Regions from separate parts of the Bradyrhizobium sp. LeoA1Lang genome, predicted to be linked through region 4. Evidence: riboswitches for the same ligand, from Rfam matches in the RefSeq annotation. Region 4 holds a riboswitch; each other region holds the start of a gene.

Region 1 (7,687 bases), on a different contig from region 4:
GGCGCGCAATGCGAGCAGCGTCACCGTTTGCACGGCGTCGCGCAGCTTGGCGGGATCGTCGAGATTGTCGGGCGCGAGCGGCCCGACCAGCGACTCATGCAGCGCGCCGAGCAGCGCGGTGGCGGCGAGCGCGGTGTCCTGCGCCGGCAGGTGGCCGGCGCGCACCGCGGCATCGATTCGAGTGGCGATTTCGCCGGCGATCTCGCGCCGGCTGGCAAGCCGCGAGGCGGTGACATCGACATCGACAGGCTCGGCCAGGATGCCCCAGGCGAGCTTGCGCTGCGACAGCACATGGACGGCAACCGTGGTGACCGCGGCGGCCAGCGCCGAGGACGGCCCCGGCGCAGCATCGGCCGCCCGGCGAATCGCGGCAAGCTCGTCGCGCGAGACCTCGGCGATCAGTTCGGAGATCAGATCGGCCTTGGACGGGAAATAGCGGTACACGGTTCCGGCCGCGACATGGGCGCGGACCGCAACCGGGGCGATCTGCACCGCGGCCATGCCGCCATCCGCCGCCGCCTCGCGTGCCGCAGCCAGAATGGCGCTGCGCCGGGCGGCCAGCCGCTTTACCACTTGATGGGTTCGCCGATAGACCATGGCGCGGTTCCCGTCCCCAGGCTCTCGCCGGCTCGGGATCGGCCGAACGAGACTTCACTATTTTGGGCGATCGAGCGCGGATCGCTGCAAAAGATGAACACCTATTCATGGCGTCTGGCAAGACGGATTTGTGCCGTCTGGAATGCACAAAAAGAAGGGGTCCCACCGCCGGGACCTTGGTTACTCCCAGCTTAACGCGCCGCCGTTCTGGTATTCGATCACGCGGGTCTCGAAGAAATTCTTCTCTTTCTTCAGGTCCATCGCCTCCGACATCCAGGGAAAGGGATTGTCGGCTTCATCGAATACCGGCGCGAGCCCGAGTTGGGCGCAACGGCGATTGGCGATGAAGTGCATGTAGGTTTCGCAGAGTGCCGCGTTCAATCCGAGAAAGCCGCGCGGCATGGTGTCCCGCCCATAGGCTGCTTCGAGCTCGGCCGCCGTCCGCACCATCTCGCGAATCTCCTCCTGGAACGCCTTCGTCCAAAGATGCGGATTCTCGATTCGGATCTGGTTGATGACATCGATGCCGAAGTTCAGGTGGATGGATTCATCGCGCAGGATGTACTGATACTGCTCGGCGATCCCGACCATCTTGTTGCGCCGGCCGAGCGAGAGGATCTGCGCGAAGCCGGTGTAGAACCACATGCCTTCGAAGATGACGTAGAAGGCGACGAGGTCGCGCAGGAACGCCTGGTCGGCTTCCGGCGTCCCGGTCCTGAAATCGGGATCGTCCAGATGCTGTGTATGCTTCAGAGCCCATGCCGCCTTGTCCGTGATCGAGGGCACCTCGCGGTACATGTTGAACAGCTCGCCTTCATCGAGCCCCAGGCTCTCGACGATGTACTGGAAAGTATGGGTGTGCACGGCCTCCTCGAATGCCTGCCGCAATAGATATTGCCGGCATTCCGGATTGGTCAGATGGCGATAGATCGCCAGCACGATGTTGTTGGCGACGAGGCTTTCGGACGCCGCGAAGAAGCCGAGATTGCGCTTGATCGCGCGGCGCTCGTCCTCAGTCAGGCCGTCGCGCGATTTCCACAGCGCGATGTCGGCCTGCATCGAGACTTCCGTCGGCATCCAGTGGTTGTTGCAGGCGGCAAGATATTTCTCCCACGCCCATTTGTATTTCAGCGGCAGCAACTGATTGACGTCGGCGCGGCAGTTGATCATCCGCTTGTCGTCGACCGAGACACGGCCGCCATGGCGATCGATGGCGCCGAGGCCGGTCTGGTTGCCGGCTGCGGCGAGGTTCATGACGGGGATGGCCGCGTGGCGCGCGGGCGCGGTGGGCTCTGACCAGTCGAGCATGGTGTTATTCCTTATTCCGCTGTTCACTGGCAGGCTTCGCATTCGGGATTGTCGATCGAGCAGGCGATGGCGCCGGACAAGTCCGGGGCGGTGGACATCGCCGGGGCAACTGTAACGGCGTTGAGCTTGCCGTCGGTGCCCTTCAGCGTCGACTTCTCGACATGGGTGGCGCTGCGCGAGCGCAGGTAATAGGTCGTCTTCAGGCCGCGCTGCCAGGCCAGGCGATACAGCGCATCGAGCTTCTTGCCGGAGGGGTTGGCGATATAGAGGTTGAGCGACTGCGACTGGTCGATCCATTTCTGCCGCCGCGCCGCCGCCTCGATCAGCCAGGCGCTGTCGATCTCGAACGCGGTCGCGTAGAGCGCCTTGACATCATCGGGGATGCGGTCGATCGCACCGAGACTGCCATCGAAATATTTGAGGTCGCTGACCATCACCTCGTCCCACAGCCCGCGCGCCTTGAGATCGCGGACCAGGAAGGCGTTCACGACCGTGAAGTCGCCGGACATGTTGGATTTGACATAGAGATTCTGGTAGGCGGGCTCGATCGACTGCGCCACGCCGCAGATGTTGGAGATGGTTGCCGTCGGCGCGATCGCCATCACGTTGGAATTGCGCATGCCGACCGTCTTGACGCGCTCGCGCAAGCCGTCCCAGTCCAGCGTGCGCGAGCGGTCCATCGCGACTTCACCGCGCGCTTCGGCAAGCAGCTCGATCGAATCGATCGGCAGGATGCCCTGGCTCCACAGCGATCCCTCGAACGACGGATAACGGCCGCGCTCGGCGGCGAGATCGACGGAAGCCGAGATCGCGTGATAGGCGATCGCCTCCATGCTGGTGTCGGCGAAGGCAACAGCCGCGTCCGAAGCAAGCGGGATCCGCAGCACGTGCAGCGCATCCTGGAATCCCATCAAGCCGAGGCCGACCGGCCGGTGCCGCAGGTTGGAGCGCCGTGCCTCGGGGATGGTGTAGAAATTGATGTCGATGACATTGTCGAGCATCCGCATCGCGGTCGCGACCGTCCGCTTCAGCCTGACCGAGTCGAGCCCGCGCTCGCCGATATGGTTGAGCAGGTTGATCGAACCGAGATTACAGACCGCGGTCTCCTCATCCGAAGTGTTGAGCGTGATCTCGGTGCAGAGATTGGAGGAATGGATCACGCCGACATGGCGCTGCGGCGAACGCAAATTGCAGGGGTCCTTGAAGGTGATCCAGGGATGCCCGGTTTCGAACAGCATGGTCAGCATCTTGCGCCAGAGATCGACCGCGCGGATCTTCTTGGATACGCGCATCTCGCCGCGCGCGGCCTTGTCTTCGTAGGACGCGTAGCGCTCGGCAAAAGCCTTGCCGTAGAGATCATGCAGATCGGACGTCTCGTCCGGCGAGAACAGCGTCCATGCGCCATCGGCCTCGACGCGCTGCATGAAGAGATCGGGCACCCAGTTGGCGGTGTTCATGTCATGGGTGCGGCGACGATCGTCGCCCGTGTTCTTGCGCAGGTCCAAAAATTCTTCGACGTCGATGTGCCAGGTCTCGAGATAGGCGCAGACCGCGCCCTTGCGTTTTCCGCCCTGGTTGACGGCGATCGCGGTGTCGTTGGCAACTTTAAGGAACGGCACCACGCCCTGGCTCTCGCCATTGGTGCCCTTGATGTGCGCGCCAAGCCCACGCACGCGGGTCCAGTCATTACCGAGGCCGCCGGAATATTTGGCAAGCAGCGCGTTGTCCTTGATCGACTTGAAGATGCCGTCGAGATCATCAGGAACAGTGGTGAGAAAGCAGGACGACAGTTGCGGCCGCAGCGTGCCGGAATTGAACAGCGTCGGCGTCGACGCCATGAAGTCGAAGGAGGACAGGAGATTGTAGAACTCGATCGCGCGTGCCTCGCGGTCGATCTCGCGCAAAGCCAGACCCATGGCGACACGCATGAAGAAGGCCTGCGGCAATTCGATCCGGTCGCCGCGGACATGCAGGAAATAGCGATCATAAAGCGTCTGCAAGCCGAGGAACTGGAACGCGAGATCGCGCTCCGGCTTCAGCGCCGCGGCGAGCTTGTTCAGGTCGAAGCGGCCGAGCTCGGGATCGAGCAATTCGGCGCGGATGCCGGCCTTGATATAGACCGGGAAGTATTCGCCATAACGCACGGCCATGTCCGCCTGCGACGCAGTGGTTGGTGCGCCCTGCACGAAGGACAGCACTTCGGTGCGGAGCTTGTCGAGCAGCAGGCGCGCGCTGACATAGGCGTAATTCGGCTCCTGCTCAACCAGCGTGCGCGCCGCCATCACGCTGGCGAGCGCGAGTTCATCCTGGCTGATGCCGTCATACAGATTGCGCTGGATTTCTGCCACCACAGGCGCGGCATCGACGCCGTCGACCCCGGCGCAGGCCTCGCCGACGATCATCGCCAGCCGCGCATGGTCGAGCGGCACCTTGTTGCCGTCCGCGAGCGTGACGTGGATGATTGGGCCGGCCGCGGCCTTTGCTGATTTCGCGGCCTGCTGCTCGGCGCGCTGCCGCGCCCGCTCCTCGCGATAGAGCACGTAGGCGCGCGCCACCTTGTGATGGCCGCTGCGCATCAGCGCCAGTTCAACCTGGTCCTGGATGTCTTCGATATGAAAGGTGCGGCCTTCGCTCATCCGGCGTGACAGCGCGCCGACGACTTCGGCGGTCAATTCCTCGACCGCTTCGTGCACGCGGCGCGACGCAGCCGCCGTATGACCCTCGACCGCGAGGAAGGCCTTGGTCATTGCCACCGAGATCTTGCCGGCATCGAATTGCGACACCGTGCCGTTGCGGCGGATCACCTGCATCGGCAGCCGCGCCTCCGGCGCCGCGATCGATTCGGGGCGCAGGTGAATGAGAGACGACGCGGTGGCTTCGCGATCGAGAGAGAGTGACATCTTGCAGACCCCGTGATGTTTGTTGGGGCCGGATGCCGGAGGCGACGCTGCGTGATGATGCCGGCGGCGCACCGGCATGAGCCTGCAAGCGACCGCCGGGACACCCCGCCCGTGGACGTTATTTGCTGTCACGGCAGGTCTCCTGGCTCGCAGGTCGGCGTTACTCCCCGTCTTCCCAATGCGATCCCGCATCAGTGACGTCTAAAGTCGGGAGCAACTCACTGCTTACAGTTGCGGGGGCAGCGCCGGATTCTCGCGATAAATGCGCGATCACTGGCTTCCCTCTTAGCCACCATTCCTTGCGTCATGATGGACCGTGACAGCTACATCTGGTGCGATTTGGGGAATGGTGTCAATGGGACGTATGGGCGAAGCGCAAAAATTTCAGCCCATGCCGTTGACGCTGTGAACAACCGGCGCCACGCGCACGTGATGCCATCCGAGTTGACGTTCGCGCGATCTTGCCGGTAAGTGAACGCGTCGTGGTTCTTCGGAGAGATCTTTTTTCCGGAGCTAAGAGGGAAGCCGGTGTGAAGCCGGAGCTGCCCCCGCAACTGTAAGCGGCGAGCCGCGGTCCACAATTGCCACTGAAGCCTGCAAAGCTTCGGGAAGGCCGGACCGCAGCAACGACCCGCGAGCCAGGAGACCTGCCTCGACAACATACACGTCCTCGGGCGGGGTGTCCCGGTGGTGCGGTTGCGATTCCGTGCACACCTCGCGCAGGGAATCCAGACGTGTCACTACGGCCTTTGCCCCCAACTCATGGGGTTAAGCCAATGTCTTCCACTTCACTTGCTGTTGCATCTCTCGGAACGCCGCGGATCGGTCCGCGCCGTGAACTGAAATTCGCGCTGGAACGCTTTTGGTCCGGCGCATCGGACGAAAAGACGCTGATCGAAACCGGCATCGGGCTCCGTGCGGCCAATTGGGCGCGGCAGAAGAAGCTCGGTATCACCGTGATCCCGTCGAACGATTTTTCGTTCTACGATCAGGTGCTCGACACCTGCGCGATGGTCGGCGCGATCCCGGAAACCTATGGCTGGACCGGCGGCGCAGTGCCGCTTGCGACCTATTTCGCGATGGTACGCGGCACCAAGGCCGACGCGCATGACGAGGCCTGCGGACATGGCCATCACGCGCACGGCGTGGCGGCGCTCGAAATGACGAAATGGTTCGACACCAACTATCATTACATGGTGCCGGAGCTTCGCAAGAACCAGTATTTTGCGCTCGCCTCGCGCAAGCCGATCGAAGAGTATCAGGAGGCGAAGGCACTGGGTTATCAGACGCGCCCCGTGCTGATCGGCCCGGTCACGTTCCTGAAACTGGCCAAGTCCAAGGACGCGCATTACGACACGCTGTCGCTGCTCGACAGGCTCTTGCCGGTCTACATCGAAGTGTTGCGCGAGCTCGTTGCCCGCGGCGCGGAATGGGTGCAGATCGACGAGCCCTGTCTCGCAACTGATCTGGACGCCGCCGCTCAGCAAGCCCTACGGCGCGCCTATTCCGGAATCGCCAAAGCAGTGCCGGACATCAGGATCATGCTGGCGACCTACTTCGGCGGGCTCGGCGGCAATCGTGCGGTCGCGTTTGACCTTCCGGTCGCCGGCCTGCATCTCGATCTCGTGCGCGCGCCTGAACAGCTCGGCGATCTCATGGATGTTCCGAAGCAGCGCGTGCTGTCGCTCGGCGTGATCGACGGCCGGAATGTCTGGCGCGCGGATCTGAGCCGGATCCTCGATCAGCTCGAGCCCGTTGTCGCAAAGCTCGGCAAGGAACGCGTCCAGATCGCGCCATCGTGCTCGCTGCTTCATGTGCCAATCGATCTCGCGCTGGAGACGAAGCTCGATCCCGAGGTGAAGACCTGGCTCTCATTCTCGGCGCAGAAGCTCGAAGAACTTGCCGCCCTCGGCGCGGCTCTTGGAAGTGGCCGGGCCCATGCGTCCGAAGCGATCCGAGCATCCGATGCCGCCGCGGCCGCGCGCAAGATCTCGCCGCGGATTCACGATGTGAAGGTTGCCCAGCGTCTCGCCGCCATCGATGACGGCACGCGCCATCGTGCCAGCCGGTTCGCCGAGCGCGTCGAGGTGCAGCGCGAGCGGTTCAACCTGACGCGCTTCCCGACCACGACCATCGGCTCCTTCCCGCAGACGACCGATGTCAGGAACGCACGCGCCGCGCATGCCAAGGGCGCACTCAGCGATACCGCGTACAAGACCTATCTGCAGCATCAGACCGCGCGCGCCATCCGTTGGCAGGAGAACATCGGGCTCGACGTCCTGGTCCATGGCGAGTTCGAGCGCAACGACATGGTGCAGTATTTTGGCGAGCAGCTTTCCGGCTTCGCCTTCACCGAACTCGGCTGGGTGCAGTCCTACGGCTCGCGTTGCGTCCGGCCGCCGATCCTCTACGGCGACGTCTCGCGACCGCAGCCGATGACGGTCGAATGGTGGCAATTCGCGCAGTCGCTGACGACAAAGCCGGTGAAGGCGATGTTGACCGGCCCCGTGACCATCCTGAACTGGTCGTTTGTCCGCGACGACCTGCCGCGCAGCGAAGTGTGCCGGCAAATCGCGCTCGCTATCCGCGATGAGGTGCACGATCTCGAAGCGGCCGGCGCCGGCATGATCCAGATCGACGAGGCAGCGCTGCGGGAAGGCCTGCCGCTGCGCAGGTCGGAATGGAAGACCTATCTCGATTGGGCGGTCGACAGTTTCCGCATCTGCGCCTCCGGCGTGCAGGACGAAACCCAGATCCACACCCATATGTGCTACTCCGAGTTCAACGACATCATCGACGCCATCGCGGCGATGGACGCCGATGTCATCTCGATCGAGACCTCGCGCTCGAAAATGGAATTGCTCGACGCCTTCCGAAATTAC
Region 2 (7,687 bases), on a different contig from region 4:
ATGCCTATCCTTATCGCCATCCTTACAACTATCTTTTGACATGGTGACCTCGTGACGAAACAATCCACGAGATCTTCCTAGCCGACCAGATCAGCCCTCAGTGCGTGGTCGCCGGATGACGCTCACCCTGAATAGGATCATAGAAGAGCCTCCCTATCTGTGACAGATGTGGAGGGGGATATCTGACCCACCGCAGAAGATATTTGAGCAACCAGAGACGCCTGTAAAGAAAGATCCGTATGTCGCACGACTCACCAGTGGTCAATCGCGCTCATTGCTTTCCTTTTGCTTCATGATTTCGCGGAGAGACTTCGGCCGCGGAGGTGACCTGTTGCGGCCCTCCCACGAGGCCGCGATCACGCCCTCGAAGGGAGCTTCCCCCGAGTGCAACTCGGCATTCCGCTATCGGTTGTGACTAGTTTAGCGTTCGCCGCGCCAGGCCCTGCCACCGAAATGCCCATGCCGATCCTCGACGAGACAACGCAGCCTGATCCGGCAGGGATGGAGGAGGTGCTAAATCGAAATGACCATCATACGCTGGATGCGAAGGACCATCACGGGTCGATGTCGCATTTGGGTCAAACTGAAGAAGAACGTGCGGTGATGGCCGAACAATTCGCAGGCGCATATTTGCTGAAGTAGAAATCCCGGCTTGGTCGGGGTGGGGTACCTGGCATTGCCGGCTACAAGGCGATCAACGCACTGGACTCTATGATCGGCCATCATACGCCGCGACACGAAGCTCTTGGTTGGGCTGCGGCGCGCGCATCGATGATGTGGCAAACTTCATTCCAGCTCGCCTGACCGCTGTTCTCTTCGTGCTGCGCGCCCCGGTCTTCGCAGGGTGGTCATGCATGATGCGCGATGCGAACCGGCGCCGCTCGATTAATGCCGGCTGGCTCGAAGCCGCCATAGCTGGAGCGCTCGGCGAGCGGCTCAGCGGTCCGCGAGCGTATCACGAGACCATCGCGGCGGGAACTCGAGGCGCTCGCGAGGGCTGAGCTCGCGATCGTGGTCAACCCGAACGATCCCGACGGAAAGCATCATGATCAGAGTGAACTTCTTTCGATCCTGCCGCGTGTCGGCCGTCTAGTGATCGACGAAAGCTTTACCGAGCTAGCCCTGGCTTATCACCTGCGCCCGATCAGTCCCTCTTCGCCGCCCTTGGTCGCCCTGATCTTTCGCGGACCATCTCCTTTTTCGCCATTTTGATGGCGTGGCGGGCGTCGGTGGAGCCCTCGGGCGCGACGATGTCCCCGTCCTCGGCGGCACCTGGTTCGGACATCATCCGGCGTGGTCCCTTTGGCTTGACAAGTTGCGGCCCAGAGCAAATGGTTGGCCCGCGTTGGTGCCTGTTCTGCGACAGGCGAAGAGGGAATGCGATAGGGCTCGAGCCAAACGGCTTGGCCTGAAAAGCAGCCGCCCCCGCGACCGTGACCGGAGAGATGCCCGAAGCCACTGATCAGCTGGGGATCGGGAAGGCGGGGATCGAAGGGAAAGACCCTGCTCCGCAAGCCGGGAGACCTGCCAGCGCAACGTTGAGACCGGCGGACGGGGTGTTCCGCGACGGGGAAAGCGAAGCCTCCTCAAGGACGGTTCGTGCACCTCATCGCTTCCCGCCGTCAATTCAGGAAGGGGCGATGATCGTCACTCTTCACGTTTGCATCACATGCCGCCCGGGCCAGACGCTCGGGGAAGGCGAGATTACGCCCGGTGCGCGCCTGCATGCCGCTATTCTCGACGCGGGCGTGCCTGACGGCGTCGTCGTTCCCGTCGAATGCCTGTCCGCCTGTAACCAGGGCTGCTCGGTCGCGCTCAGCGCGCCGGGACGGTGGTCCTATGTCTACGGTCGCTTGTCCGATGGCAACGCGCACGACGTGATTGCCGGCGCGTCAGCTTACGCGGCGGCACCCGATGGCATCGTGCCATGGCGCAGCCGGCCGGAGATCTTCCGCAAACAATCGCTCGCTCGCATTCCACCTATCGCCGCCCTGCCAGAAGCCGCGGAATGAACACGCTCGCAAAAGTCCCTGTCACGGTCGTCACTGGCTTGGCATCACTCTGGAAGACGCGCCGAAATTCGATCGCGGCTGCGCCGCGCGAGGCGTCATGAGTACGGTCGCTATCAAGGGCTGGTGCCCTGGCGCGTTGCGGCCGATGCAGTCAGGCGACGGGCTCGTGGTCCGCGTGCGCCCCTATGGCGGAAGGCTCGATGCGGCACAGGCGGCAGGGCTGGCTGATCTGGCAGAGTGTTACGGCAACGGCTTGATCGACTTGACCAGCCGGGCCAACTTCCAGATCAGAGGCGTGAGTGATCAGGGACACTTGTCTCTGCTCGACGGTCTCGCCCAATTGAAGCTGCTTGACCATGATCCGGAGGCCGAGTCGCATCGCAACATCCTGGTGACACCGTTCTGGGGCATAGGCGATGACACGCGTTCGCTCGCAGCCGAACTGGAGCAGGCCCTTGCCGGCAGTTGGCTAGCTCTTCCGACCAAATTTGGCTTCGCTGTCGATGACGGCAAGGAACGGGTGCTTGCTGGCGCATCCGCGGACATTCGGATCGAGCGTGGCCGCGCGGGCGGCCTTTTGGTGCGCGCCGATGGCGCTGAGTTTGGTCGCTCCGTTACGCGCGGCGACGCTGTGAGCGTTGCAGTCGCGCTTGCCGAATGGTTCATTACCTCAGGCGGCACCAGCGGCAGGCGAGGGCGCATGGCCGCCCACATCATGGCCGGCGCGAGATTGCCGGATGCACTGCTCGGTAGGACCGAGCCCGCACCGACGATCGCTGTGCCTCGTCCCGGTCTTTGTCCGCTGGGTGCGATGGTCGGCGTCGCATTCGGGCAACTGCCCCATTCGGCACTTCGGCTTATTGCCGCAGATGCGCAAGGGTTGCGTATGACACCGTGGCGGATGATTCTTGCTGAGGGAGCACGCACGATGCCGCGCGGTGCGGACCTCATCACCGAGGCCGATGAGCCAGCGCTTCGCGTCATCGCTTGCAGCGGCGCGCCGCGCTGCCGCGAGGCTCTTGCCGATACCCGCACGCTGGCTGCCGCGCTTGCGCCGCACATCGCCGCGGACGCGCGCCTCCACGTTTCGGGCTGCGCCAAGGGCTGCGCGCATTCCGGGGCGACCGCGATCACGCTGGTTGCGACCAGCGCCGGATTCGATCTCATCCGCGACGGCTCGCCGCGCGCCGCGCCAGTTATGCGTGGCTTGAGCCACGGCGTCATCATCGAAAATCCCTCCATGCTGGCGGGAGGACGCTGATGCCGCACATTTATGAAGCCGACGGTGCAGCGATCTATCGACAGTCCTTTGCCACCATCCGCGCCGAGGCGGACTTGACGCGCTTCACGCCCGATGAAGAACAGGTGGTCGTGCGCATGATCCATGCCGCCGGCATGGTAGGGCTCGAGGCCCATATCCGTTTCACGCCCGGCATGGTGGCGGCGGCGCGGGATGCGCTGCAGGCCGGCGCGCCCGTACTTTGCGACACGCGTATGGTGTCCGAGGGGATTACACGCGCGCGGTTGCCGGCGGTCAATGCCATCGTCTGCACGCTCGGCGACCCCGCCGTTCACGTACTGGCACAATCCATGCGCGATACCCGTTCGGCCGCGGCACTGGAACTGTGGCGACCGCACCTCGATGGCGCCCTTGTCGCGATCGGCAACGCGCCCACCGCGCTGTTTCACCTCCTCAACATGCTGGAGGATCGCGATTGCCCGAGGCCGGCTGCAATCATTGGCTGTCCGGTCGGCTTCGTCGGCGCGGCTGAATCCAAGGCCGCGCTGATGGCCGATCCGCCGGCGCCCGCCCTGACAATTGAAGGACGCCTCGGCGGCTCGGCGATCACCGTCGCCGCCGTGAACGCGCTCGCGAGCCGGAGCGAATAGCGATGGGGCGCATCATTTGCTGCGGCCTCGGGCCAGGCAATCCGGACTTGATGAGCGTGCGCGCGGACCGCGAGGTGCGCGCAGCCAGGCACGTCGCCTATTTCCGCAAGAAAGGGCGTCCCGGTCAGGCCCGCCGCATTGTCGAAGGCATGCTGGCCGCCAATGTCTCCGAATATCCGATGGAATATCCGGTCACCACCGAGCTCTCCTTCGACAGTCCGGATTACCTTCGCGTGCTCGCCGGCTTCTATGAAGAATGGGCGGAGCGTCTGGCGCGGCTTGCGCTCGCGGTCGATGTCGTCGTGCTCTGCGAAGGCGATCCCTACTTCTATGGCTCCTTCATGCATTTGCACGCGGGCCTGCGAGGCCGCGTCGAGATCGAGGTGATCGCGGGCATTCCGGGCATGGCCGGCTGCTGGAATGTGGTCGGTCAGCCGATTGCGTTGGGCGATGACGTGACGACCGTCTTGATGGGCACAATGGCGGAGGATGAACTCGAACGGCGGATGCGCAATTCGGACGCGCTCGTCGTCATGAAGACCGGGCGCAACCTCCAAAAGGTGCGCCGTGCGCTCGCCTCCGCCGGTCGTCTCAATGATGCCTGGCTGGTCGAGCGCGGCACCATGCCGGGCGAGCGTGTCGCGCGGCTGGTCGATGTCGAGGAAACCGATTGCCCCTATTTTGCAATCGTGCTCGTGCATGGAACGGGATGGCGCGCGGACAACATCGCATGACGGGATCGCTGACGATCGCGGGACTTGGGCCGGGCGATGAGGCGCTGGTCACGCCGGAGGTGACGGCCGCGCTAGCTACCGCGACCGACATTCTGGGCTATGCGCCCTATGTCGCGCGCGTAGCGCCGCGCGAAGGGCTCACGTTCCATCCGTCGGACAATCGCATGGAGTTGCAACGCGCAGCCCACGCATTGCGGCTGGCATCAGAGGGACGCAACGTGGTGCTGGTATCCTCTGGCGATTCCGGCATCTTTGCGATGGCTTCTGCCGTGTTCGAAGCACTCGAAGAGACGCCGCAATACCAGGGGCTTCCGATCCGGGTGCTCCCTGGCGTGACCGCAATGCTGGCGGCGGCCGCGCGCGCCGGCGCGCCGCTCGGACACGATTTCTGTGCCATTAATCTCTCCGACAATCTGAAATCGTGGGCGGTGATCGAGAAACGGCTGCGGCTTGCGGCCGAAGCTGATTTTGCCATCGCGATGTACAATCCGCGCTCGGCGAGCCGGCTGGAGGGATTTGGACGCGCGCTCTCAGTGTTGAAGGAGGCCGGGTGCGGCGACCGTCTCGTGATATTCGCGCGCGCGGTCAGCACACCCGATGAGCGGATTGAAATGATCAAATTGAGCGAGGCGTTGCCCGAGATGGCCGACATGCGTACGCTCGTGATCATCGGCAATTCGGCGACGCGACGCGTTGGCCGCTGGGTCTATGCGCCGAGGCACGCCCGATGACCGAGCCATTGCATCACCTCGGCCACGCTTTCCATCCGCGTCCGCTCAGGCAGAGGCGGCCGCGAGATCATGATCACGGGAAGGCCGAGCGCACGCGCAGCGTCGATTTTTGCGCGCGCGCCTTCGCCCCCGGAATTGCGGGCGACAATCCATTCGATGCCGCGCGTGCGCATCATCTCCAGCTCACTTTGAAGAGTGAATGGCCCGCGCGACACGATGACGTCGGCATCGAATGGCAGTGCGCCCTCGGGCGGGTCGACGAATCGCAAGGTGTAGGCATGCTGCGGCTTCGCGCCGAACGGCGCGATGTGTTGCCGGCCGATGGCAAGAAAGACGCGCGCCCGATTTTCCGGCAAGGCGGCGACGGCGGACGCGACATCCGCAACCTCGATCCAGTTATCGTCAGTCGCCTTGGCCCAAGGCACACGCTCGATCGCGATCAGAGGCGTTCCGCTTGCCGCGCACGCGGCAGCCGCGTTGCGGCTCATTTCGGCCGCAAACGGATGGGTTGCATCAACGACATGCGTAATGGCTTCGCGGCGAATATAGTCGGCAAGTCCGTTCGCGCCGCCGAATCCACCGACGCGGGTGGGCAGTGGCTGGTCGGCGGGGTTGCGGGTGCGTCCGCCATAGGAATAGATCGCTTCGAGGCCCGCCCGCGCAATTGCTGCAGCGAGCAAATTGGCCTCAGTCGTTCCGCCCAGAATGAGGGCGCGCGTCATGGCTGATCCCTGGCTGACCATCATCGGTATCGGCGAGGATGGCCTTGCCGGCCTCTCCGAGGCAAGCCGAAAGGCGCTTTTTGAAGCCGAAACCGTCTTTGGTGGCGAGCGCCATCTTGCGCTCGCAGGCATAACCGAACGCACCCAGCCCTGGCCAGTGCCGTTCGATGCCGACGCTGTGCTGAGCTGCCGCGGCCGCCCGACGGCGGTGCTCGCCTCGGGCGACCCGTTCTGGCATGGCGTCGGCGGCAGTCTTGCGGAGAAGCTCGAGGCAGGCGAGTGGATCGCGCATTCCGCGCCTTCGACATTCTCGCTCGCCGCAGCGCGGCTCGGCTGGCGTCTTGAGTCCGTCATCTGTCTCGGACTGCACGCCGCGCCGTTCGAACGGCTCGTGCCGCATCTCGCGCGCGGCGCACAGATCATTTGCCTGGTGCGCGATGCCAGGGCGGCTGGTGACCTTGCGAGATGGTTGACAGAGCAGGGGTGGGACGCATCGTCGTTCTGGACCCTCGCCGCGCTGGGCGGCCCACGTGAGAAGATCATGCAGCATCGCGCAGACAGCTATGCCGGTGATTTGGCCGATGGCCCGGTCGCGGTTGCGCTGAAGGCCAGCGGAGCACAAGGCATCACCCGCAGTTCGGGGCTGCCGGACGATCTCTTCGCGCATGATGGCCAGATGACGAAGCGGCCGGTGCGTGCGCTCGCTCTTTCGGCGCTGGCGCCGCGACTGGGCGAACGGTTGTGGGATATCGGCGCAGGCTCTGGCTCGATCTCGATCGAATGGGCGCTGTGCGGCGGGATCGCGGTGGCCGTCGAGGCGCGCGATGACCGCGCCGCGAACATCCGCCGCAATGCAGCGAGTTTCGGGCTGTCGCACCGGGTCACCGTCATTGGCGGGACTGCTCCCGACGCTCTCGCTGCACTTGAAACGCCGGATGCTGTGTTCCTCGGCGGAGGTCTCGACAGCGCGATGTTCGATGCCGTCTGGTCGCGCGTTGTCCCGGGTACGCGGCTGGTCGCGCACGCCATAACGCTCGAGACGGAAGCGTTTCTCGTGGAACTGCACCATCGCCACGGCGGCGGGTTGATGCGGATCGAGCTCGCGCATGCAGGACGACTCGGCCATTACCGCTCCTGGGAGGCGACACGGCCGGTCGTGCAATGGAGCGTGGTCAGATGAAGGTCGCGGGCTTGGGATTCCAGCGCGACGCCACGCTCGACGCGCTCCGCGAAGCGCTCGTGGCGGCCGGCGGACCCGCCGGAATCGCGGCGGTGGCAACCGTTAGCGACAAGGCGGAAGCGGGTGCCCTGAAGTTGCTCGCGCGAGAATGCGGCGTGCCGATCAAGGCGATTCCAGCTGAAGTTCTGACAGGCATCGCAACGCCGACTCAGTCAAAACTCATCAGGGACAAGTTTGGCACGGGATCGGTCGCCGAGGCTGCCGCGCTCGCCGCGGCCGGCCGTCGCGCGCGGCTAATTTCGAGGCGGTCGATCTCGCAGGACCGGACGGCAACCGCTGCCATTGCGGAGGGAGACGGCGAATGACGGTGCATTTCATCGGTGCAGGGCCGGGCGCCGCGGATCTCTTGACCTTGCGT
Region 3 (7,687 bases), on a different contig from region 4:
TGAGCAGGTTGTTGACGCTGACCGACCAGAAGAAATGCTCATAGGCGCCGCTGAGCTTGAGGTCGATCGTCGCATCGCCCGGAATGCGCGTTTGCGTATTGGCCTGGTCGTTATCCATGACGCGCGAGCTCCAGGCGCGCAGCGTGGCATCGAGCACGAGATAGTTGTCCCAGATATTCCAGGTCACGCCGAGATTGCCGGTGTAGCGCGACACCAGCGGCACGTCGTTGCCCGCGAACTGTCCCTCGCGGAACACAGCGCGCGTGTAAGCCATGCCGCCGCGCAGCGACACGGTATCGCTGACGCGCAGCGAGGCCTGCGTCTCGGAGCCGTAGCGCCGGGTCGGATCGAGGTTGACGTTGAAGAACAGCACCGGGTTGAAATGGATCTCGTTCTCGAGGTCCATGTTGTAGATGCTGGTCTGCACCTGGAAGCGGTTGGTCTTGACGCGGAATCCGCCTTCGACGTCATGCGAGGTCTGGGTCTTCAACTGGAAATTCTGCGGCAGCGGATTGAAGAAGGCGTCGAACGCGGGACCCGTCGAGACGCGCTCGTCGACATCGGGCGTGCGGAAGGCGTGCGCGGCGCGGGCGAACACCGAGAACATTTCGGTGAAGCGGTGCTCGACGCCGACATGCAGCGCGTAGTTGGTTTCGCTCTGGTCGAGCGGCGTCGCCTGCGCGTCGAAGGCGAACGGCGCATTCGGATCGTAGCGATCGCGCGCGCTGAGCCAGGTGTTCTGCACCCGCGCACCATAGGAGAAGTCCGTCGTGGGCAGCAGGCCGACCGTATGCTGCCAGTAGCCGGCGAGCGACTGCTGCGACAGGTCGTAGGTATGGATAGGCGGCACGCCCCGGAACGCGCCGCGCTGCTGGTGGAACGTCGCGTCGTAATAGTCGATGCCGGTCAGGATCGACGACGGAATCCCGAAGATCGAATTGTTGATGCTCAGCCGCGGCGTGATCGACCAGGTCTGCAGCGCGGCGTCATTGTAGGTCGACGCCGCGCTGATCAATGGCGAGGTGCCGAAGAAAGCGCTTTGCGTATCCCTCTGGCGGTAGCCGCCATCGACGATCAGGTCGACGCCGTTCAGAAGCGTCTTGGTGAAGCCGGCCGTCGCGCTCGCGCCCTGCTGGTTGCCGTAGTCGAACGGTGTGGCGGCGCCCCTGCGGTCGGTGACGAGTTGGTTGATGCCGGCGGATGGGTCGACGATCCGGCCACCCGGAAAGCCCAGCTTCTGGTCGTCGCCGGTCACCGTCAGGAATGCTTTCAGGTCCGGCGTCGTGTAGTTGAGATTGCCGACGCCGTTGCGCTGGTCGAGCGCATTGTTCACGCGGTAGCCGTCGGACTTGATGCCGTTGCCGTAGAACGACGCCGACCATGGCCCGGAATTCATCGCGGTCGAGATCGCGGCCATGCGCTGGTTGAAGGAGCCGTACCCGGCTTCGCCCCGGATCGAGACCGGCGGGCCGCCGATGCCGGTCTTGGTGACGATGTTGATCACGCCGCCGATCGCGTTGTCGCCGTAGAGCACGGCGCCGCTGTTGCCGCGGGTGATCTCGATGCGCTCGATCGAATCCAGCGGGATGGTCGAGAGATCGACCTGCGCCATGTCGATGTCGTTGAGCCGTCGACCGTTGAGCAGGAACAGCGTGTTGGCGGTGGCGAATGCGCCGAAGCCGCGCAGGTCGACCGAGGTCTTGGCGCCGTTCACGCCGCCATAGAGCGATTGAAGCTGCACGCCGGGCGCCTGCGCGATGATCTCCGGCAAGGTGTGCGATGGCGAATGGGCGATGTCGTCGGCCGTGATCACGGTCGAGGACGTCCCGACGATGCCGGCGAACTGCGGGCTGCCGCCGCTGCCACCGGATGAAGCTCCGCCAGCGGCGGTGCCGCTGGACCCTGCGCCGCCGGCCGGCTGCGCGGTGGTCGGCACCTGGCCCGGCGCGGGACGCCGGGGGCCTGGAGTGCCGTCGGAAGCGGGCTTGGCACGGGTGCGGTTGTGGTCGCCGGGCGCTCTGACTTCGACCGGTGGCAATTGTTCGGAGGACGCTTGCTGCGCCAGCGCGGCAGAAACGTACAAGGCGGGCGCCAGCATGCTCGACGCGAGCAGGAGCGCCCGGCGTTGCTTGGTGGCGGTGATAGCAGAGAACATCGGCGAGACCTCGGTATGACGTCAGTGGCACGTCACAGCGATCCGAGGCTCACCATCGCGTTTCGCGCTTCAGGTGAAGCAAATGCCTGTACTCCCCGACCGACATCGTCGCGTGTGACCACGTAAGACGGCAGGTCTCCTGGCTCGCGGGTCGTTACCCTTCGTCGCCTTCCCAGGACCGAGACGCCCAGTGGCATAAGACGAAGGATTCACCGCATACAGTTGCGGGGGCAGCCGCGGCTTGAGGGAAGTTTCCCGGTACCGCATTCCCTTTTGATCCCGATAGGAACCGTCGGGGCCATCTAGGATTTTGGCGGCACGTGAGTCAATCCCGGCGAACTGCGGCGCCCCATCCCCAATACGCTTTTTTGTTCCGGTGTCGCTTGTCTGCCACCGAATTCGCTGCAAGAAGCAGGGCGCGATGAGTGCACAGGATTTCACGATAGCGGCGGGTCTCGCCGCGCGACGACGGTTGGGCGCGACCGTTGCAATGATTGCGTTGGTTGCCCTGCTGATGCTGATCTCGCTCGGCACCGGCCCGGTGCGGCTGTCGCCGCTGACGGTGATCGAGGCGCTGTTCGGTGGCGGTAGCGATGTGACGCAGGTGATCGTGCGCGAGATCCGCCTGCCGCGGACCATCCTGGCATTCGCGATCGGCGCCATTCTCGGCCTGTCAGGCGCGGCGCTGCAGGGCCTTTTGCGCAATCCCTTAGCTTCGCCCTCGTTGTTCGGCGCGCCGCAATCGGCGGCGTTCGGTGCGGTGCTGGTGATCGCGCTGGGGCTGGCCGATGTCCGCTCCTATGCGCTGCCGGTCGCCGCCATCATCGCCGCGTTCGGCTCGGTGTTCGTGCTGCTCGCGATCGCTGGCCGCAATGCGGGGCTGTTGATCCTGATCCTCGCCGGGCTTGCGATTTCGAGCCTTGCGGGCGCTGCGACGGCGCTGGTGATGAACCTCGCCAGCAATCCGTTCCTGGTGCTGGAGATCGCGTTCTGGCTGCTGGGCTCGCTGGAGGATCGCAGCTTCCAGCATGTCGCGCTGGCGCTGCCGTTCATCGTTGCTGGTGCAGCCATCCTGCTCTCGCAGGCCAGCGCCTTCCGTGCGCTCACGCTTGGCGAAGAGACCGCGCAAAGTCTCGGCGTCGATGTCGGCCGCCTGCGGCTGTTCGTGATCACAGGCGTTGCGCTCGGCGTCGGCGGCGCGGTGGCGGTCACCGGCACCATCGGCTTCATTGGCCTGGTCGCGCCGCATCTGATGCGGCCCGTGATCGGCCACGACCCGGCGCGGCTGTTGGTGCCGAGCGCGCTCGCCGGCTCGGCGCTGTTGCTCGCGGCCGATATCGCGGTGCGCATCATCCCGTCGACCTCGGACATCAAGGTCGGCGTCCTGACCTCGATCATCGGCGTGCCGTTCTTCCTCTATCTCATCATGCGTGAGCGCCGCGCGCTCGGCGGAGGCGTCGCATGACGGCGCTTGTCGCGGAACATCTCAACGTCGCGCTCGCCGGCCGCCGCGTGCTCAGCGACGTGTCGCTGCAACTCGCCTCAGGTCATCTCGTTGCGCTGGTCGGTCCGAACGGCGCCGGCAAGACCACGTTGCTGCGCGCGCTCGCCGGCCTCATTCCCTCCGATGGCGTCATCAGGGTGGGTGGCGAGGCGCTCGCCGCGCTGCCGCTGCGCGAACGGGCCAAACGCTTCGGCTATCTTCCGCAAGGGCACATGGTGCACTGGCCGCTACCCGCGCGCGACATCGTCGCGCTCGGCCGCTATCCGCATGGTGCCACCGATCCGGCACGGCTGTCCCCGCGCGATGTCGAGGCGGTGGTGCGGGCGATGCAGGCCGCCGACGTCATGGAGTTCGCCGAGCGCCGCGTCACCGAGCTTTCCGGCGGCGAGCGCAGCCGCGTCGCACTGGCGCGCGTGTTTGCGGTGGAGGCGCCGATCATCCTGGCGGACGAGCCCACCGCCTCGCTCGATCCGCGCCACCAGATCGACGTCATGAAGGGGTTGCGTGCGGCAGCCGACAAGGGCGTGCTGGTGATCGTGGTGACGCACGACCTCGGCCTTGCCGCACGTTTTGCCGACCATGCGTTGGTGCTGGCGCAAGGGCGCCTCGCATCGCAGGGCGCGCCGGCGGATGCGCTGTCGGAAACGGTCATGGCCGATGTGTTCCGCGTCAGCGCCTTCCGCGCCGAATATCAGCGCGAGACGGTGATCGTGCCGTGGGCGGAGATCTGATGCGGCGCCTCGCTGCATTCCTTGCAGCGTTCGCCCTGTCCACCACTGTCGCGCTTGCGGCGAGCGCGCCGCGCATCGTCTCGATGAACGTCTGCAGCGATCAGTTGCTGCTCTCGCTCGCCGATCCCCAGCAGATCCTGGGCCTCAGCCGATTCTCCCGCGAGGCCTGGCAATCATTCGCCGCCGACACGGCGCGCCGCTTCCCGATTCTCTCCGGCGGCGCGGAGGACGTGCTGGTGCTGAAGCCCGACATCGTCGTCGCCAGCCTGTTCGACAAGCGCGCGACGCGCGAGCTCTTGAAAGCCAACGGCCTGCATCTCGTCGAGTTCACCGTGCCGCGCACGCTGGACGAGGTGAAGGACCAGATCCGCGAGATGGGCGAGATCGTGCGGCATCCGGACCGCGCAAAGGTCGCGATAGCAAGGCTCGACGCCGCGATCGCCCATGCGCGCGAGGCCGCGACCGGCAAGCACTATCGCGTGCTGCCGCTGGCGCGCCGTGGCTGGGTGTCCGGCAGCGACAGCCTGGTGTCGTCGCTGCTCACCGAAGCGGGCCTCCTCAATTCCGCCGGCGACCTCGGCGTCGCGGCCGGCGGCTACGCCTCGCTGGAAGCGATCGTGCAACTGAGACCGGACTTCATCCTGGTCTCGGAGGCCGGTGACCGCGCCGAAGACAACGGCCGCGCCTTCCTGCTGCATCCGGCGCTGGAGCACTTCTATCCGCCGGAGAAACGCATTGTGCTTCCCGAACGTCTCACCGTCTGCGGCGGCGTGATGCTCGCCGACGCGCTGGACGTGCTGACGAAGGAATTGCAGCGCGTGGCGCGGTAGCTCCATCCCCCGTCATTGCGAGCGCAGCGAAGCAATCCATCTCTCAGCTCGTCATTCTGGGGCTCGCCAACGGGTCCGCGCAAAGCGCGGCCCGATGACAGGCTCCGCGAGAACCCGGAATCCATTCTTCCACTTGCGCATGCGGCGCAATGGATTCCGGGCCTGCGCCTTCGGCGCATCCCGGAATGACGAGCGGAGAGATGGGTGCGCTCGCCCCGAATTACGCTTCCGTTTCATCCGGGGCTACGGCCGTAACCATTATGATGAAGGCGCGCCCAAATCGCGCATTGCGACGGCGCGCGCGGAATAGCAGGATCGCTACGGTGTTGCGTTTTGTACGATAGGCAAAGGAGAGCATCATGCCAGAGTTTGTGGTTGAATTCGGCAAGGACGGCGGGCGGGTCGAGGCCGACGGCCGGCTTGATGCGGCTGCCTTTCATCGCAACCATCAGCCGATCTGGGCGGTGCTAGAAAAATTTCTTTTGGGCCGATCCGGCGACGTGCTGGAGGCCGGCAGCGGCACTGGCCAGCACGTCGTGTATTTCGCGGAGCGGACCCCCGACATCATTTGGTGGCCGAGCGATTTCAACGACGCGCATCTGAAGAGCATCGCGGCCTGGCGCGCATACGCCGCCCTTCCGAACATCCGTCCGCCGCTGAGGATCGATCTCTCCGATCCGGCCTGGCCCGGTGCTGCGCCTGAGGGCGGCGAGCTGCCAAAGCTGCTCGCGGTGTTCTGCGCCAACGTGATCCACATCGCGCCCTGGCGCGTCGCCGAGGGCCTGTTCGAAGGCGCCGCCCGCCGCCTGCGCGACGACGGCCGGTTGTTCATCTACGGCCCCTTCAAGCGCGACGGCAAGCACACCGCTCTCAGCAACGCCGTGTTCGACACATCCTTGCGCAACCAGGATCCCGACTGGGGCGTGCGCGACATCACCGATATCGAGAAGCTGGCGGGGCGCGTCGGTCTGTCATTGGAGGAGGCGGTAGACATGCCCGCGAACAACATGATCCTGGAATTCGCGTGCGCGTGATCGCTCCCCCGCGTCATTCCGGGGCGCGACGAAGTCGCGAGCCCGGAATCCATTGCGCAGCATACGCGGGCGGAAAAATGGATTCCGGGTTCACGCTGCGCGCGCCCCGGAATGACAGCGGTGAGTGGAACAATCACGCACCATCCACCCACCCGATCTTCTCCCGCAAGAACCCAAGCCCCAGCGCCATGAACGCGGCGCGTTCCTTGTTGTCCTTGCCGTAGCCGTGGCCGCCGGCGGCGGGCTCGTAGAGATGGGCCTCATATCCCATTGCCTGCAGCTTGGCGGTCATCTTGCGGGCGTGGCCGGGATGCACGCGGTCGTCGCGGCGCGTGGTCGCGATCAGGATCGGTGGATATGTCTGGCCGGGCTTCGCCATGTGATAGGCGGAGTAGGTCTGCAGCCACGCCCATTCTTCGGGTTTGTCGGGATCGCCATATTCGGCGATCCAGCTCGCGCCGGCGAGCAGCTTGGTGTAGCGGCGCATGTCGATCAGCGGGATGGTGCAGAACAGCGCGCCGAAGCGTTCGGGATAGCGCACCAGCATGTTGGTGATCAGGATGCCGCCGTTCGATCCGCCTTCGGCCGCGATCCGCCCGGGCCGCGTGACGCCGCGCTTCACCAGATCGGCGGCGACGGCCGCGAAGTCGTCATGCGCCAACCGCTTGCCCGCATAGCGGCCGGCGTCGTGCCAGCGCGTGCCGAACTCGCCGCCGCCGCGGATATTGGCCTCGACAATGGTGCCGCCGCGCTCCAGCCACAGCTTGCCGAGCGCGGGGTTGTAATACGGCTTCATCGCAAGACCGAAGCCGCCATAGGCGGTCAAGTGCACCGGCGCATCGCCGGTCTCGGTCGCGGGGCCGGTCTGCACGTAGGGGATGCGTTCGCCGTCGATGGAGATGGCCTCATGCTGGGTAACCACGAGTCCATCCGCGTTAAACGTCTTCGGCGCCTGCTTCAGCACCGTGGGCGCTCCGACCTTCTCCATCAGCATCAGCGAGGACGGCGTCAGCGGGTCCTGCACATTGGCGAGCAGGTCGCCCTTGCTTTCGGAAATATGGCTGTCGAGGCGCCAGACATCGACGACGCCGATCCCGGGCAGCCCTTCGAGCCGCTCGCGCGTCCAGCCACCAGCCGATGGCGTGCAGATCTCGAACACCGGCCGCAGTTCATCGAGGATCGACAGCACCAGCCGGCCCTCGGTCCAGAAGAAGCCTTGCAGCGCCCGCCGCGGCTCCGGCTCGAACACGACGGTGAAGTCGCGGCTGCCTGCGAGGAAGGCTGACAGCGACATGCCGAGCACCGTATCGGGCGCATAGGTCTTGCCTCCGATCGTCCACGGCTCGCGCAGCTTGACGACGAACCAGTCCTGATAGGCGAGCAGCCAAATGCTGGTGGGCAGATCGAGCTTCGTCTTCGTACCCGTCTCGTCG
Region 4 (7,687 bases):
GGCGAGCAATGTCCCCCGTTTCGAGCTGATCTTGCGCCACGGCTTCCGGAAAACACCTGGCCCGAAGAGCGCCTTCAGAAAGTCCTGCGCAACTATGCGATGGAATACATCACGTCGATCGTGCCGGAAACCATCGCCGTGCTCGGCCCCGACGAGGGCGGCCACCTTGCCGGCGCAGCAGCGCGGCTGGTGGGGATGCACACCCTTGATGACGTCGCTTCGCTGCTCGGCGGTGTCGGTCCCGGCGCTGAGGGCTTCGCCAGTGCTTTTGCTCGCATTGCCCGCGGGCAGGGCGACGACGCCGAGTTGCGCGTGCAGGGCGCGACCACGACGGTACGGCAGACCTCATGGCACCTGATGGCAGAACGCGGCCCGCTGTCTCCGGCGGTGTTCGACGCCTGGAATGAACTGTGGGTCGGCGCCGCGCTCGCGCATGATCGTTTCATGCGTGTCGACATGACGGAGCGCCGTGATCGCGGCGATCCGTCCTGGTGCTGGCAATTCCGGTGAGGAGCCAGCGGGCGCAGCCTGACGATCGGCCGCCTAACTTCGTTGTCTTGATACTTTCTCGAACGCGAGGCTGGTTGCGATGCCCAGCAGGCTCCAGAACAAAAGTCCGGTGAGTACGACGGTCACCACGAACTGGTGAGAAAGGGAGGCCGGCACTTCGACATGAGACTCGGGCGCAACAGGCGCGCCGACGAGATGCGGTATGATAATGAGTATGAGCCCGAGGACCGCAGCCCACGGTTCAGAGCGCAGGACCAGGAGGTAGAGCGCTGATGCTGTCAGAGCGGCGGTAGCGACCCACCAGATTTGCCGCGCGGTGAGATCGGCGACCGGCAAACCCGGCAGCTCCGGAGGGAGGCCGAGACCGGGCGCCGCGACAAAAACGACGAAGCCGCCGAGGCCCCAAAACAGACCTTCGCGCCAATGGACCGGTCGTTGCCGAAGCGCATAGATGCCGGTGAGCAGGAGGCCGAAGCCAATCGCGGTAAGGACGTTGGCGGCGACGGTCAGGGCGTTGCGCTGCAAGCCCTCTTCAGGTTCCCATTCCGCATCGTGATGATGATCCGCTTCACCACCACTGGAATGGGCGGCCTTGTGCTGCGCATCGGCCGCGGCTTTCTCGTAGATTTCGCTCTTCTGGATCAGCGGCACGGTTCCGAAGAACTGCACGACCGATATCAGCGCGCCGACGATCAACCCGGCAAGCGACGCCGCAAACACGATCGATCTGAAGACGTGCATCTGTCGTCAGTGACAGGGGAAGGCGTTCGCGTGGCGCACGTCGTGGGCGGCGTTATGGACGGCACTGATGTGCGAAAAGCCGACCATGCCAACGACGAACAGACCGAGAGCCATCGCCAGAACGGCCTGAACGATGACATTCGTGCCGGTTGCAACGGCTGTAAAATTGGCTGACTGCGTCTGCTGCATGGTGATCCTCATTCCGCGAGTCATTCTAGCCCACGGCATCGCCCGATGCGACCGAATTTTTTATCCGGCGACGGATGTCGCGGCTCGTAAGATGAAAGTTCTCCGTTTCTCGGATGCTTCTGGCGATCAGCTTGGCGTGGGCCGCCGCTTCGAACGAATCGCGGTGTATCAGGTAGAAGTCGATGCACTGCCGTGGCGAAGGCGTGTAACCCAGCAGCGTCCGGAATGCGCGCCGGTGCATGACGCATATGCCCATGTGTCCGGTGGGACGGAATGCCAATGAATCGATGCCGCTTCGCCAGATCGGTTCGCTCTTGTCAGACACCGGTGACTCACTCGAACATGGGCGCAGATCACATGGCCGACCGGATGACGGCGGCAACGCCGAGCAGAAAGCCGACCTCGAACGCCTGCTCGATGGCCCCGAGCACGTCGCCGGTATAGCCGCCGATCAGCCGTCGCGACCACAGCGTGACCGCAACTGCCAGTGCGATACCGCAAGCGATGCCGACAATAAGCGCGGTTGGGGTATGCGTGCCGGAGGCCGCAGCAAGTGGCGTCAGTGCGAGCAGCGCCACAATCGTTGCGAAGCCGATTTCGCCTGCCCGGAGCGGAGAGGGCGTATAGGCCACCTTCATCGCGGACGTGTTGCCTGCATATTTCATCCAGCCGACGATCGGCAGCACCACGGCGCGGCCGGCGGCTCCGCTCGCAATCAGCGCCGCCGCGCCAATCCAGGCCGGCATCTCGGCGAGCGCCGCGACGCGCAATGCAATTGCGAAAATCAGCGCAAGCGTGCCATAGGTTCCAATCCGGCTGTCCTTCATGATGGTGAGACGCTGTTCGACCGTCCAGCCGCCGCCAAAGCTGTCTGCGGTATCGGCCAGGCCATCCTCGTGCAATCCGCAGGTGAGAAGGACACTTGCCAACACCGCCAGGAGCGCCGCGATGACTGGCCCCAACACGAGGGCTGTGAGCACAAGGGTCGCCGCCGAAACGAGACCCACGATCGCACCAACCAGCGGGAAGAATTGCGACGAGCGGACCAGCCACTCGGAATCAGGCGCATCGTTCGAAGCGCCGACAGGGATGATCGTAAGGAATCGGACCGCGTCGCGAAAACGATCCAGGCGCATCTAGATCCTTCCCTCCAGCACGTCGCTGAGGTCGGCGACATCGGTCAGCAGGCGGGACGCGGCCCGTACCAGCGGGACGGCCAGCAACGCGCCGGTACCCTCGCCAAGTCTCATGTCGAGAGCGAGTAGCGGCCGTGCCTGAAGCGCCGCGAGCACGATGTCGTGACCCTTTTCGGCCGACCGATGTGCGAAAACGCAATAGTCGCGCGTCGCCGGCGCCAGCCTGACGGCAACAAGGGCGGCGGCGGACGAAATGAAGCCGTCGATAACGACAGGACGACGATGCGCCGCTGCGCCGAGCGCTGCGCCCGCCATCATGGCGATCTCGAGGCCGCCGAATTCCCTGAGCACCTCGAACGGCGCCGTGGCATCGCTACGATTGGCCGCCTTGTGGACGGCAGCGCGCTTGCGCGCCATGCCCGGTTCGTCCTGGCCGGCGCCGACGCCGATGCAATCATCCAGCGGAGCGGGCGCCAGCCGATGCACCAGAAGCGCCGAAGACGCCGTGTTACCTATTCCCATCTCGCCGAGCGCGATGATGTCGGCGCCATCATCGATTTCACCGGAAGCTATGGCAAAGCCGGCCGCGAGCGCCTTGCGCGCTTCCTGGGCCGACATCGCCGCCTCGCGCGCAGAATTCGCGGTGCCGGCCCGAATCTTGATGGCGAGGAGGTCGCGATGGGAAGGCAGTTCGCTGGCGACGCCGGCGTCCACGACGCGGATCCTGACATCCGAGGCGGCCGCAAAGGCGTTGGCGCTGGCGCGACCTGCGAGATAGGTCCTTACCATCGCGGCCGTCACGGCGGACGGATATTGCGAAACGCCTTCTTCCGTCAGCCCGTGATCACCAGCGAACACGAGCAGGACGGCGTTCTGCAGCGCTGCGGCGGATGGATGGGTGATCGTGCCGAGCTGCACAGCCAAATCTTCGATTCGTCCGAGCGATCCCGGCGGCTTGGCTTTGCCGTCGATTCGCGCGCGCATCGTTGCGGCAAGCGTCTGATCGATTGGAGCGATCGCGGGGATTTGCCAGTCAGATGGGATTTGGAAGGTCATGGGCTCCTCGTGCGCGCGCCTTAAGTGGCCGAAGGAAACGGGCAGGTCAACTGCGGTTGACCGCCGTCGCGGGGACAGCTAGCGTGGCGGCGATGGTCCTTCCTTCGGGAAGGTGAAAAAGGGAAGCCGGTGCAAGGCCGACGCTGCCCCCGCAACTGTAAGCGGCGAGCCAAAGCCGAAGCCACTGGGATGACCGGGAAGGCGGCGAGAGGCGACGACCCGCGAGCCGGGAGACCTGCCATCGCGTATTGTGCTTTGGAGGTTCGTCGGGCGGGGTGCACCGGACGGAATGAGTTCGATGGTCGTTCCACCGTCGAACGCGATCCAACAAAGCTCGCGGCCGTCATGGCCCTGACTTGAGCATTGTGATGGATCGCAACGACGTCGATCAGCAAGACCCTGATACTCGCCCGGACGAAGCTTTGCCTGCGACCGCGCCTGGCGGTTCTGTCATCGTGAGCGTATGCGTCACCTGCAAGACGTCAGAGGGCGTCCTGGCTGGCCCTGCCATGTTCGACGCGATCCGGATCGCTACAAGCGAACGTGATGCTGCCGTTCAAGTCCGGCGCGTGCAGTGCTTGAGCGTGTGCAAGCGGCCGACCACGGTCGCGGTTTCGAGCTCGGACGGCTACACCTTCTTGTTCGGCGACCTCCAGCCCGAGGGGGCTAGTGCCGTCGTGTCTTTCGTCGAGTCCTATCGCAAGTCGATCTACGGCCTGGTGCCGTGGCGCGAGCGCGCCGAAATCCTGCGCAAGGGAATGGTGGCGCGGCTGCCGCCCGCCCGCTGGTCGCCGGAAGATGGCAGCGCCCCGAAATGACTGATCTCTCGACCACTTTGGTGTTGGGGGGCGCACGCTCGGGCAAATCGGCTTTTGCCGAGCGGATGATTGCCGAAAGCGGCCTTGCACGCGTGTATCTGGCAACGGCGACCGCAGGCGACGGAGAGATGCAGGACAGGATCGCGCATCATCGCGGCCGGCGTGGGTCGGATTGGACAACCGTGGAGGAGCCGCTGGCGCTCATTGATGCCTTGACACAGGTATCGCGGCCCGGCTGCGCGGTGTTGGTCGATTGCCTGACACTCTGGCTCTCCAACCTGATGCTCGCAGGGCGTGACCCCGATGTCGAGACGAAAGGGCTCGCGCGGTTTCTTAGCGTAGCAGCAAACCCTGTTGTCCTGGTGTCGAACGAGGTCGGTCTCGGCATCGTGCCTGAAACCAGGCTCGGCCGCGAATTCCGCGATGCGCAGGGCCGTCTCAATCAAGTAATCGCCTCGGTCGTTCCCAACGTCGTGTTCGTCGCGGCCGGCCTTCCGCTGTGGCTCAAACGTTCCTCTTAAGGAGTCCTGAAATATGTCTCGTGTTCCAGTTACCGTGCTTACTGGCTTCCTCGGGGCCGGAAAGACGACGCTGTTGCGCTCGCTTCTAACGCAAGCCGACGGCCGCCGCATCGCCGTCATCGTCAACGAGTTTGGAGATGCGGGTTTCGACGGCGGTCTTGTCGAGGAATGCGCGGCCAAGGCCTGTGCGCCCGGCGATATCGTCGAGCTGACCAACGGCTGCATCTGCTGCACCGTCGCCGACGATTTCATTCCGACGATGGACACGCTCCTGACACGCGACGAACCGCTGGATGCGATCGTGATCGAGACCTCCGGACTCGCGCTGCCGCAGCCACTACTGAAGGCGTTCGCATGGCCTGCGGTCCGCACGCGCGCGACCGTCGACGGCGTCGTGACGGTAGTCGATGCGCTGGCGCTGTCCGAGGGACGCGTCGTGCTCGACGAACAGGCCGTCGCGGCTCAGCGTGCCGCGGACGAAGAGATTGATCACGACGACCCGATCGAAGAAGTGTTCGAGGATCAACTCGCCTGTGCCGACCTCGTGGTCCTTTCCAAGAGCGATCTGGTATCGCCAGATGTGCTTGGTGGCATCGAACAGTGGCTCATCGCACAATTGAGGCAAGGTGTTCGCGTCGTCCGCTCCCATGGTGCGCTTGCTCCCGATGTCCTGATCGGAATGAAAGCCGATGCCGAGAATGACCTCGCCGCGCGGGCAGGTCACCACGGCGAAGAAGAAGAGCACGATCACGACGATTTCGACAGCATCGTCGTGACGCCTGCGGCGGCCGAGAGTGTCGAGGCGATGCGCGCGCGGGTCAGCGACGTCCTCGGTCTCTCGGGGGTGCTGCGCGTCAAGGGCCATGCACGGATCTCCGAGAAGCCTGCGCCGATCGTGGTGCAGGCGGTCGGCAGCCGTGTCGAGCTGGCGTTCGCGCGGCCTGACGCCAAGCAGGCCGAGCATCTGGTCGTGATCGGCCTGAAGGGCTTCGACGCCGATGCGGCGCGCCGCGCGCTTGCGGGATAGCCTTTCGAAAGGCGATCAATGCATCTGAAACTCGACAGCGGCGGCAGCATCGACGACGGCGATGTCGCTCGCGACCTCGGGCAGGAAACCGCCGACATCGTCATCCTGTCTGCGGCCGACAGTGATCTGGCGGCCTTCGGTGCTGCGCACGCGGCATTGCCTCCGAACTTCCCGAGTGTCCGCCTGACCAATCTGCTGGCTCTTGGTCATCCCGCCTCGGTCGATCTCTATGTCGAACGCACGCTGAGCGAAGCAAAGATCGTCGTGCTTCGGATGCTCGGCGGCGAAAGCTATTGGCCGCACGGCGTTGAAAGCCTTCGGCGCGACGCGATCCAGCGCGGAACGTTGTTCGCCTGCATTCCCGGCGAAACCGACTGGAACGCTGCATTAGCCGCGCGCGGCACGCTCGGCGCCGGCGAGACCTACGAACTGTGGCGCTATTGTACTGAAGGCGGCATCGACAACGCGCAGTTGGCGCTTCGCTTCGCCGCGCATCTGATCGGCCACGGCAACAGGCCGCCGTCGGCGCGGCCAATGCCGGCCGCCGGCTTCTGGAACGGCGAACCTGCCACCGACCAACGCCCCAACGCTGTCGTGATCTTCTACCGCGCCCTCGTCGCAGGCGGCGATACCGCCGCGGTCGATGCGCTGTGCTCCGCGCTCAGGGCGCGTGGGCTCAATGTAGTCGGGCTCTATGTCACGAGCCTCAAGGACGAACGCTCGATCGCATTCCTGCGCCCGGCGCTCGCCGCACATCCGCCCGACATCATCGTGAACGCGACGGCCTTTGCGACGGCGACCGCGCGCGAAAACGCCGGGATATTGTCGGAGACCGACTGTCCCGTGCTGCAGGTCGCCCAGGCCGGCATTTCCCGCAAAAGCTGGGAAAGCTCGACCCGCGGCCTCAACCCGCGTGACCTTGCCATGCATGTGGTCTTACCCGAGGTTGACGGGCGCATCTTCGCCAATGCCATTGCGTTCAAGGAATCCGGACAGAGCCTTGGCTCCTTCACGCCGACAGCTTTCCGCCCAGTCGGGGGTCGCGTTAAGGCTACAGCCGATCTCGCTGCGGCGTGGGTGCGGCTGCGCCGTACGCCTGCGAGCCAGCGACGGGTCGCCATCGTCCTCGCCAACTATCCCAATCGCGACGGCCGTCTCGCCAACGGCGTCGGTCTGGATACGCCGCAAAGCCTGATCGGAATCCTCGCCGCGATGGGGAACGAGGGGTACGCGATTTCCGGCGCACCTGATGATGCCGCCGGCATGATGCGGCTGTTGCAGGAGGGGCCGACCAATGCGCTCGAGGGCCGCGCCTTGCGGCGCGGTGGCGCGTCATGGCCGCTTGCGGAATACGAAGCGGCATTTAGTGCGCTCCCTCCCAATGTTCAGCGTGCGGTCACGGAGCGTTGGAGTGATCCCGTCCATGATCCGCACGTCCCCAATGGCGTGTTCCGTCTCGGCTTGCATCGCTTCGGCAATGTCGTTGTCGGCGTGCAGCCGGCGCGAGGCTACAACATCGATCCCAAGAGCAGCTATCACGATCCGGACCTCGTTCCTCCCCATCACTATCTGGCGTTCTATCTTTGGCTGCGCCGCGTCTTCGACGCCCACGCGATCGTTCATCTCGGCAAGCATGGCAATCTGGAATGGCTGCCCGGCAAGAGCACCGGGCTTTCCGCCGATTGCCTG

Evidence for each region. Region 4 has a riboswitch for cobalamin ahead of ACZYOF_RS01870 (DUF1636 domain-containing protein). Riboswitches for the same ligand answer to the same signal wherever they lie in the genome.
Region 1: another riboswitch for cobalamin. It lies ahead of ACZYOF_RS24880 (ribonucleoside-diphosphate reductase subunit alpha); the one in region 4 lies ahead of ACZYOF_RS01870 (DUF1636 domain-containing protein).
Region 2: another riboswitch for cobalamin. It lies ahead of ACZYOF_RS38075 (DUF1636 family protein); the one in region 4 lies ahead of ACZYOF_RS01870 (DUF1636 domain-containing protein).
Region 3: another riboswitch for cobalamin. It lies ahead of ACZYOF_RS36645 (TonB-dependent receptor); the one in region 4 lies ahead of ACZYOF_RS01870 (DUF1636 domain-containing protein).

The regions. Positions count from the first base shown of each region.
Region 1 is NZ_JBVAPG010000080.1:305-7,991, forward strand. Features, by position in the region: gene ACZYOF_RS24870 (TetR/AcrR family transcriptional regulator) at 1-597, opposite strand, end outside; gene ACZYOF_RS24875 (ribonucleotide-diphosphate reductase subunit beta) at 778-1,905, opposite strand; gene ACZYOF_RS24880 (ribonucleoside-diphosphate reductase subunit alpha) at 1,929-4,805, opposite strand; cobalamin riboswitch at 4,921-5,139, opposite strand; cobalamin riboswitch at 5,272-5,474, shown strand; gene metE (5-methyltetrahydropteroyltriglutamate--homocysteine S-methyltransferase) at 5,582-7,687, shown strand, end outside.
Region 2 is NZ_JBVAPG010000200.1:5,230-12,916, reverse strand. Features, by position in the region: gene ACZYOF_RS38090 (hypothetical protein) at 460-642, shown strand; partial or broken gene ACZYOF_RS38085 (CobD/CbiB family cobalamin biosynthesis protein) at 664-959, shown strand; gene ACZYOF_RS38080 (hypothetical protein) at 1,012-1,212, shown strand; cobalamin riboswitch at 1,330-1,546, shown strand; gene ACZYOF_RS38075 (DUF1636 family protein) at 1,641-2,012, shown strand; gene cobG (precorrin-3B synthase) at 2,110-3,273, shown strand; gene ACZYOF_RS38065 (precorrin-8X methylmutase) at 3,273-3,902, shown strand; gene ACZYOF_RS38060 (precorrin-2 C(20)-methyltransferase) at 3,905-4,636, shown strand; gene cobJ (precorrin-3B C(17)-methyltransferase) at 4,633-5,367, shown strand; gene ACZYOF_RS38050 (cobalt-precorrin-6A reductase) at 5,343-6,089, opposite strand; gene cbiE (precorrin-6y C5,15-methyltransferase (decarboxylating) subunit CbiE) at 6,088-7,269, shown strand; gene ACZYOF_RS38040 (cobalamin biosynthesis protein) at 7,266-7,634, shown strand; gene cobM (precorrin-4 C(11)-methyltransferase) at 7,631-7,687, shown strand, end outside.
Region 3 is NZ_JBVAPG010000181.1:1,199-8,885, reverse strand. Features, by position in the region: gene ACZYOF_RS36645 (TonB-dependent receptor) at 1-2,155, opposite strand, end outside; cobalamin riboswitch at 2,268-2,464, opposite strand; gene ACZYOF_RS36640 (FecCD family ABC transporter permease) at 2,646-3,620, shown strand; gene ACZYOF_RS36635 (ABC transporter ATP-binding protein) at 3,617-4,390, shown strand; gene ACZYOF_RS36630 (ABC transporter substrate-binding protein) at 4,390-5,220, shown strand; gene ACZYOF_RS36625 (DUF938 domain-containing protein) at 5,580-6,254, shown strand; gene ACZYOF_RS36620 (prolyl oligopeptidase family serine peptidase) at 6,388-7,687, opposite strand, start outside.
Region 4 is NZ_JBVAPG010000003.1:70,704-78,390, reverse strand. Features, by position in the region: gene ACZYOF_RS01900 (hypothetical protein) at 1-510, shown strand, start outside; gene ACZYOF_RS01895 (CbtA family protein) at 544-1,251, opposite strand; gene ACZYOF_RS01890 (CbtB domain-containing protein) at 1,258-1,440, opposite strand; gene ACZYOF_RS01885 (hypothetical protein) at 1,466-1,765, opposite strand; gene cobS (adenosylcobinamide-GDP ribazoletransferase) at 1,794-2,576, opposite strand; gene cobT (nicotinate-nucleotide--dimethylbenzimidazole phosphoribosyltransferase) at 2,577-3,632, opposite strand; cobalamin riboswitch at 3,709-3,889, shown strand; gene ACZYOF_RS01870 (DUF1636 domain-containing protein) at 4,001-4,450, shown strand; gene cobU (bifunctional adenosylcobinamide kinase/adenosylcobinamide-phosphate guanylyltransferase) at 4,447-4,971, shown strand; gene cobW (cobalamin biosynthesis protein CobW) at 4,985-5,998, shown strand; gene cobN (cobaltochelatase subunit CobN) at 6,017-7,687, shown strand, end outside.